DNA from 2 places in the Cupriavidus sp. 30B13 genome. Region 2 is predicted to be linked to the other one. Evidence: predicted binding sites of a transcription regulator. Region 2 holds the regulator's gene; the other holds the start of a gene.
What was found. Region 2 encodes LexA, which represses DNA repair genes until DNA is damaged. Its sites were predicted from a motif close to ACTGTATNNNNATACAGT; they were not measured.

Region 1 (4,360 bases), 1.2 Mb from region 2:
ATCGCCGAGACCGAGGCCGCGCTGGGCCAGCAGGGCGGGGCGGCCTTCGCGGCGGTGCAGGCGCAACTGGCCCGCGGCCGCGCGGCGCTCGAAGCCGTGGTGGCGTTCGTGGCCGGCAATGCCAAGTCGGATCCAAACGCGGTGTTCGCCGGCAGCGTGCCTTACCTGAAGCTGTGCGGCATCGTGTTCTCGGGCTGGCAGCTCGCCCGCGCGATGCTGGCCGCGCAGGCCAGGCACGGCGAGGATGCGGCGTTCCACGATGCCAAGATCGCGACCGCGCATTTCTTCGCCGAGCACATCCTTTCGCAGGCATCGGGTTTGCGCGACGCCATCGTGGCTGGCGCGGCGCCGGTCAATGCCTTGAGCGAAGCGCAGTTCTGACGGCTGCGCGGCAGAAGCAAGAAGGGCGGCCCCGGGAGGGGCCGCCCTTTTTTTTCGGGCGCGGGCTTGGCCGGCTCAGGCCACGGCGGGGCGGTGCGCGGCGCGCGCGCCCGGCTGCCTGATATAGCGGGCCACGGACAGGTCGTCGGCGCGGATGGCCGGCGAGGTGCCCGACACCAGGTCCGACAGCAGCTTGCCCGAGCCGCAGGCCATGGTCCAGCCCAGCGTGCCGTGGCCGGTGTTGAGCCACAGGCCCTTGACGGGGGTCGGGCCGACGATGGGCGTGCCGTCCGGGGTCATCGGGCGCAGGCCGGTCCAGAAGGTGGCGCGGCTGACGTCGCCGGCCCCCGGGAACAGGTCGTTCATCACGTGCTCCAGCGTGCGGCGCTTGGACGGGTCCAGCGAACGGTCGTAGCCGACGATCTGGGCCATGCCGCCCACGCGGATGCGGTCGTCGAAGCGCGTGATGGCGACCTTGTAGGTCTCGTCGAGCACGGTCGACACCGGGCTGCGCGCCGCGTCGGTCATCGGCACGGTGATGGAGAAGCCCTTGAGCGGGTAGACCGGCAGGTTCGAGATGCCCGGCAGGAAGTTCTTCACGAACGGGGTCGACCAGCTTCCCAGCGCCACCACCACCAGGTCGGCCGTCACCGGCTGGCCGCCGACCATCGCGCCGGTAACCGCGTCGCCCTTGGTCAGCAGTCCGTCGATGGAGCGGTTGTAGTGGAACTTCACGCCCAGGCCTTCGGCCATCGCCGCGAGCTGGGTGGTGAACAACTGGCAGTCGCCGGTTTCGTCGTTGGGCAGCCGCAGGCCGCCGCTCAGCTTGTGGCTGACCGCGGCCAGGGCCGGTTCGCTCGCGGCGAGGTCTTCGCGCGACAGCAACTGGTAGGGCACGCCGGCCTGCTCGAGCACGGCGATGTCCTTGGCCGCGCCGTCGAGCTGCTCCGGCGTGCGGAAAACCTGCAGCGTGCCTTGCTGGCGGCCTTCGTACGCGATGCCGGTATCGGCGCGCAGCGCGCGGATGCAGTCGCGGCTGTATTCGGCCAGCCGCACCATGCGTTCCTTGTTGACGGCGTAGCGCTCGGCCGAGCAGTTCATCAGCATCTGCCACATCCATTGCAGCTGGAACAGCGTGCCGTCCGGGCGCACCGTGAGCGGAGCGTGCTCCTGGAACATCCACTTGATGGCCTTGAGCGGCACGCCGGGCGCGGCCCACGGCGACGCATAACCGGGCGAGATCTGGCCGGCGTTGGCGAAACTGGTGCCGAGCGCGGGCGCGGCCTCGCGGTCGATCACCGTGACTTCATGGCCGGCACGGGCCAGATACCAGGCGCTTGTCACGCCAATCACACCGCTGCCAAGTACGAGAACGCGCATAGTCGGGGGCCTGAACCAGAAATCAAGGTGGATAAAGTAATTAACTCTATAATATTTAAATATGTGCAGTCATAGTTGTCGTAATTTTCAGGGAAACAGGAACTACTCATGAGAACGAGCCGGCAACCCGTGCGCAGCCTGGACCGGCTGGACCGCAGGATCCTGGCGCTGCTCCAGGCCGACGGGCGCATGTCGATGAAAGAGCTGGCCGAAGCGGTGGGGCTGACCATCACGCCCTGCATCGAGCGGGTCAAGCGCATGGAGCGCGACGGCGTGATCATGGGCTACTACGCGCGGCTCAATCCCGCGCTGCTGGGCAGCGGCCTGCTGGTATTCGTGGAAATCTCGCTGGGCAACAAGTCCGGCAACATGTTCGAGCAGTTCCGCCGCGAAGTGTCGCGCATTCCCGAAGTGCTGGAGTGCCACCTGGTGTCGGGCGACTTCGATTACCTGATCAAGGCGCGCATCCGCGAGATCGGCGAATACCGGCGCCTGCTCGGCGACATCCTGCTGCAGTTGCCCGGCGCCGCGCAGTCCAAGAGCTACGTGGTGATGGAAGAGATCAAGGAGACGCTCGCGATCGCGGTCGACGAAAAGGCGCCGCCGGCCTGAGGGCGGGACCCACCGCCGCGGGGCGTCTCACGCGCGCCGGCACGCCCCGGAAAACCTGCAAGCCATACCTTGATACTGTATATTCATACAGTACATCGTAATGCCCAGCAGGAGTTGTCATGGCGTCACTCAAGACCAGTTTCCGGCGCGGCCGCGGGGCGCTTTCGAACGTCGAATCCCGCTTCGACGGCTGGTCGCGCGAGCCCGACGACGATGGTCTCGCGGCAGTCCTGGAAGCCCATGGAGAGCCGCCCCAGCCGAAGACCATCGTGGTCCTCGAAGAAGCGAAATCCATCATCACGCGGAACCAGTCGCCCGACATCCCGTTCGACCAGTCGATCAACGTCTACCGCGGCTGCGAGCATGGCTGCTCGTACTGCTTCGCGCGCCCGACGCACGCCTACCTGGGGCTGTCGCCCGGGCTGGACTTCGAGACGCAGCTGTTCGCCAAGCCGAATGCGGCCGAGCTGCTGCGGCGCGAGCTGGGGCGCAAGAGCTACGTGCCCTCGGTGATCGCGCTCGGCACCAATACCGATCCTTACCAGCCGATCGAACGGGAGCACGGGCTCACGCGCGCCATCCTCGAGGTGCTCGAGGAATTCAACCACCCGGTGGCCATCACCACCAAGTCGTCGCTGGTCACGCGCGACGCCGACATCCTCGCCCGCATGGCGGCGAAGGATCTGGCCCGGGTCTATATCTCGATCACCACGCTCGACGCGGATATTGCCCGGCGGCTCGAGCCGCGCGCCAATACGCCGGCCAAACGCATGGAGGGGGTGCGGCGCCTCGCCGGGCAGGGCATTCCCACCGGTGTCATGGTGGCGCCCGTCATTCCGGCGCTGACGGACTTCGACATCGAGCGCGTGCTGGAGGCGGCCGCCGAGGCCGGCGCCGGATCGGCCGGCTACGTCATGCTGCGCCTGCCGCTGGAGGTGCGCGACATCTTCGTGGAATGGCTGGAGCAGCATTACCCGGGGCGGCGCCGCCATGTCATGAGCCTGATCGAGCAGATCCGCGACGGCAAGCACAATCACTCGGAGTTCGGCCAGCGCATGCGCGGCACCGGCATCTTCGCCGAGCTGGTCGGCAAGCGCTTCGAGCAGGCCTGCCGCCGCTTCGGACTCAACCAGCAGCGGCGGCCGCTGCGGGCCGACCTGTTCCGCGTCCCGCCGAAGCCATCCGCGCAGCAATCGCTGTTCTGAGAGGCCGCGCGATGCCGCCGCCGCTGCGTTCCCTCACACCGCCGTGCGCCGCAGGCGCAGGGCGTTGGAGACCACCGACACCGAGCTCAGGCTCATGGCCAGCGCCGCGAACATCGGCGACAGCAGCAGTCCGGTCGCGCCGTACAGGGCGCCGGCCGCCAGCGGCACGCCCAGCGCGTTGTACACGAAGGCAAAGCCGAGGTTCTGCTTCATGTTGCGGATCGTCGCTTCGGACAGCTTCCTGGCGCGGGCGATGCCGCGCAGGTCGCCTTTCACCAGCGTGACCTGGGCGCTGTTCATCGCCACGTCCGTGCCGGTGCCCATGGCAATGCCGACGTCGGCCCGGGCCAGCGCCGGGGCGTCGTTGATGCCGTCCCCGGCCATGGCCACCACGCGGCCTTCCTGCTGGAACCGCGCGACCAGCGCCAGCTTGTCCGCCGGCTTGACCTCGCCGTGGTATTCGTCGATGCCCAGCCTGGCCGCCACGGCCCGGGCCGTGGCCACGCCGTCGCCGGTGGCCATCACCACGCGGATGCCTTGCGCCTTCAGGCTGCGCAGCGCTTCGGGCGTGGTCGCCTTGACCGGGTCCGACACCGCCAGCAGGCCTGCGAGCGTGCCGTCGACGGCGAGATACATGACGCTCGCGCCTTGCGCGCGCAGGCCGTCGCCGGCCTCGCCGAGGGCGGCGGTGGGAACGGCTTCGGTTTCCATCAGCGCGGTGTTGCCGAGGGCGAGTTTCCTGCCTTCCACGGTGCCGCGCACGCCGATGCCGGAACCCGATT
Region 2 (4,360 bases):
CTGCCCGATTCCCATGGCGGCGATGGCGAATTCCACCTGCCTGGGCGTTTGCGCCTCGACGGTCTCGCCCGCGTACTGCAGGATGCAGTTGACGACGGGGACACCGGCCGGGGTATAGCGCAGGGCATCGCGTTCGGCGAGGGTTGCGCAGAGCCTCAACTGGTTCAACGCTGCCTCCCTTGGCGGTACCCGTTCCCATGCCCGCTCGTGCCGCCGCGGCGCGCGGAATATCCGGCGCCGTCAGCAACCGCAGCGGTCCGCACTCAGGCGGCCTGGCCTTCAGTGGTTTGTTGCGCGGCCTTGCGGGCTTCTTCGCGCTGCACTTCCTTCATCATCGGGGACGGTGCGGTTTCGGCCTTCTTGGTCTGAACGATGAGGTGGCGCAGCACCGCATCGTTGAACTTGAACGCGTGTTCGAGTTCAGCCAGGGTTTCCTTGCCGCATTCGATGTTCAGGCAAACGTAGTGAGCCTTGGCCAGCTTCTGGATCATGTAGGCCATCTGACGGCGGCCCCAGTCTTCCACGCGATGGATCTGGCCTTCCTGCGAGGTGACCAGCGTCTTGTAACGCTCGATCATGGCCGGGACCTGTTCGCTCTGGTCCGGATGGACGATAAATACGATTTCGTAATGACGCATTGACGCTCCTTTTGGATAAGCCACCCGGGCGCCATGTCCGGTGTAGCAAGGTTGGATAGCCTTAAATTATAGCGCGCTTTCAACGCACAGGGCAAGCTGCTTCAGTTATTGGCGAAGGTGGCCTGCAGCGCCGCCGGATCCGCAGCCAGCCCGGGCGCGGCAGCCAGCGCCAGCAGCAGCAGCACGCGCGCCTTATACGGATTCAGGTCGCCGGCCGACACGAACATGCCGGCCGCAGGCCGCGGAGGGGCCGGTATCGCCACATGCCCCGCCCCGGTACGCGAACTGCGCACGACCGCCACGCCGCCCGCGGCTGCCTCGGCCAGCGCCTCCGCCAGCGACTGGTGGATCGAGCCATTGCCGGCGGCCGCCACCACGAGGCCGTCCACGCCGGCCGCGGCCAGCGCGTCGACCATTACCCGCCCTGGCTGCGCGTAGCTGGCGACGATTTCCACCTGGGGCCATGCCCGTGGCACCGGCATCGGCACGGCGGGCAGCCGCATCGGGGCACGGGTGAAACAGACGAAATCGTCCTGCACATAACCGATGGGGCCGCCCAGCGGCGAAGCAAAGGCGTTCACCGCCGCCGCATGGGCTTTCACGGCATCGCGCGCGGCGTGGATTTCCTGGTTGATCACCACCAGCACGCCCTTCCCCGCCGATTCCGCATGGCTGGCCACGCGCACCGCATCGAGCAGGTTCAGTGGCCCGTCGGCGGACAGCGAGGTCGACGGCCGCATGGCGGCAGTCAGGACGACAGGCAGCGTGGCCGGACAAGCCAGGTGCAGCACCATCGCCGTTTCCTCCAGCGTGTCGGTGCCGTGGGTCACGACAATGCCGGCGACGTCAGGCTGCGCGGACCAGAAACGGATCCGCTCGACCAGCTTAGACCAGAGCGCGAACGACATGTCCTTGCTGTCCACCTGCGCCACCTGCTCCGCCTCGATGCGCGCCACCTCGCCCAGCGCGGGCACGGCCCCGAGCAGCGCCGTCACCGGCACGGTGGCCGCCTGGTACTTGGCGCTGCTGGCGGGATTGGACGAGGAACCGGCAATGGTACCGCCGGTGGCAAGCACAACGACGCGACGCAGTGAGGACATGGCGGGGACGTATTCGGGAAGCCTGGAATCGGAAGACGCTCGATCAGAACGATGGCGCGTGCGCGGATTGTAACCCCGCCGATACCGCCGCCCCGCAAAGCGTTCCGCCGCGCTAGCGCGTTGCGAAGCGCCTGTCCATGAGCGTGTGCCCAAAAATTCCGCTTGCACTTCACTCGATACTGTATAAAATCACAGCATACTGTTTAAACATACAGTGCCCTCTAATAACAGCGAACAACGGCGACCATGGCGACCCTGACACCGCGGCAGCAGCAGATTTTCGACCTGATTCGCAGCACCCTTCAGCACACCGGCTTTCCGCCGACGCGCGCCGAGATCGCCGCCAAGTTCGGCTTCTCTTCGCCCAATGCCGCGGAAGAACATCTTCGCGCGCTGGCCCGCAAGGGCGTGATCGAGCTCACGCCCGGCGCGTCGCGCGGCATCCGCCTCAAGGTGTCGCGCAGCGATTCCGAACTTCCCGACCAGTTCTCCCTGCCCATGGCCGGCGTCATGCAACTGACGCTGCCGCTGGTCGGACGCGTCGCGGCTGGCAGCCCGATCCTGGCCGCGGAACACATCGACCGGCAGTACCAGGTGGATGCCTCCGTCTTCGAGGTCCAGCCTGATTACCTGCTGCGCGTGCGCGGCCTGAGCATGCGCGACGCCGGCATCCTCGACGGCGACCTGCTCGCGGTCAAGCGCGCCAGCGAAGCCGCCAACGGCAAGATCGTGGTGGCCCGCCTCGGCGACGACGTCACCGTCAAACGCCTCAACCGCCGCGGCGACACGATCGAACTGATCGCGGAAAACCCCGATTTCACCAACATCATCGTCGAGCCGGACCGGGAAGAGTTCTCCCTGGAAGGCATTGCCGTCGGCCTGATCCGTACCGGCGCGTTCTGAAAGTCCCAAGCCCCAAGTGCGGCTGGAGCGGGCTCGCCCGCCTCGAGCTGCACCCGATATGCCAACCCCATCCGCCCCGCGGGTGCCGTCAACCGTTGTTGCAAATCATCAGGTGTAGCCATGCTGCCAGCCAACCGCTTCTCGTCCCGCCGCCCCGTCAAGCCCGTGCCGTTCCGCCAGTCCAAAGGCGTGCGCATCTATCAGGGCGCGCAGCGCCGCACCATGGTTGGCAGCATGGCCGCCATCTGCCGCATGCTCGAACTGGAAGACCTGCCCAAGCTTTCCGCATGAGGACGGCGCCAGGATCCTGTCTATGCGGGCCTGCGCCGGCTTCCAGATTTTTTTGAGCGAAGTACTAGCCATCCGTTATTGAAGTTTGTATAATCTTGTTTTTCGTCGATCAGCACTCAGCTGAAAGACAACGACGGTGGCTGTAGCTCAGTTGGTAGAGTCCAGGATTGTGATTCCTGTCGTCGTGGGTTCGAGTCCCATCAGCCACCCCAAGAATTCGTTCTACAAAACAGCGCCTTAGCCAAGGCGCTGTTTTTGTTTTGGGCTTCGGCTTTCCATATCGATCCGCGCCAATTCCCCCGGCGGAAATGCGCCCTTCTTCCACGTCCGTAGTCCTCCAGCGGCATTTCGCCCGCCGTCGATCCGCGTCATTGCCCCAGCCGATACTCCCAGCCGCCCTTCGCGCGGGTCGGACCGTTTGCAATTGTTGACAGCCAGACGATGCATTGCCTCTTATGCTGGTCGTGGCACCTTTCCGCTTGGTGCCCATATTCGACACTTCACGATGCCGCTGCGCCTCTCCCCAGGTCCAGCGGCATTTTTTTCGGTGACATGGGCAGATTGCCACGGTGACAGTTGTTGACAGTCAGCGCCCCTTTGCCCTGCTAGCCTTGAATCTCGCATCGTCGCCCTCCGCTGGGCACGGCGCGGCTTCCTGTCCCCGCCGGGCATCCGTGCCCGGCGGGGTTTTCTTTTTCTGTCTGGGGTTCCGGACCGCTATCCGTGCGCCGCGGCGGCATGTCGTCTACAGGGGATGGCATTATCCTGACGACACCACATCCAGGAGATTGGACATGGCCGGCTCGAGCCTGCTGCTGCTGATCGACGACATCACGTCCATCCTTGACGACGTGGCGACCATGAGCAAGGTCGCCGCCAAGAATACCGCCGGCGTACTCGGCGACGATCTCACTCTCAACGCCCAGCAAGTCAGCGATGTGAAAGCCGACCGCGAGCTGCCGGTAGTGTGGGCGGTGGCGAAGGGCTCGTTGCGGAACAAGGCAATCCTGGTGCCATCGGCACTTGCGATCAGTGCGGCGGTTCCCTGGGCGATCGTGCCTTTGCTGATGGCGGGAGGCACCTTTCTCTGCTACGAGGGATTCGAGAAGGTGACGCACAGTCTTCTGCATCGGAAGGTTTCAGATGCAGGGCCTAGCCATGGCCGGCCTCCGGCAATGGATCCGGCGGCGCTTGAAAAAACCAAGATTCGCGGCGCGGTCCGCACGGACTTCATCCTGTCCGCGGAGATTATCGTGATCTCCCTTGGCACCGTTTCCGAGGCGACGTTCGGCACGCAGGTGGCCGTGTTGTCGGTCATCGCGCTTGTCATGACCGCAGGCGTCTACGGCCTGGTGGCCGGCATCGTCAGACTGGATGACGCCGGGATTTATCTTCGCCAGCGGCAGTCGGCGGCTGCGCGCGCCACCG

Region 1: ACKI2N_RS05795 (PA0069 family radical SAM protein) is a predicted target of LexA. The motif match lies at 2,448-2,465, and genes of this name have one in related genera.

The regions. Positions count from the first base shown of each region.
Region 1 covers NZ_CP188223.1:1,240,760-1,245,119, forward strand. Annotated here, with positions in the region: gene ACKI2N_RS05780 (acyl-CoA dehydrogenase) at 1-381, shown strand, start outside; gene ACKI2N_RS05785 (D-amino acid dehydrogenase) at 457-1,761, opposite strand; gene ACKI2N_RS05790 (Lrp/AsnC ligand binding domain-containing protein) at 1,870-2,373, shown strand; gene ACKI2N_RS05795 (PA0069 family radical SAM protein) at 2,493-3,578, shown strand; gene ACKI2N_RS05800 (copper-transporting P-type ATPase) at 3,612-4,360, opposite strand, start outside.
Region 2 covers NZ_CP188223.1:2,464,115-2,468,474, forward strand. Annotated here, with positions in the region: gene priB (primosomal replication protein N) at 1-168, opposite strand, end outside; gene rpsF (30S ribosomal protein S6) at 264-638, opposite strand; gene ACKI2N_RS11285 (asparaginase) at 740-1,738, opposite strand; gene lexA (transcriptional repressor LexA) at 1,985-2,641, shown strand; gene ACKI2N_RS11295 (hypothetical protein) at 2,762-2,932, shown strand; tRNA gene ACKI2N_RS11300 (tRNA-His) at 3,069-3,144, shown strand; gene ACKI2N_RS11305 (DUF808 domain-containing protein) at 3,727-4,360, shown strand, end outside.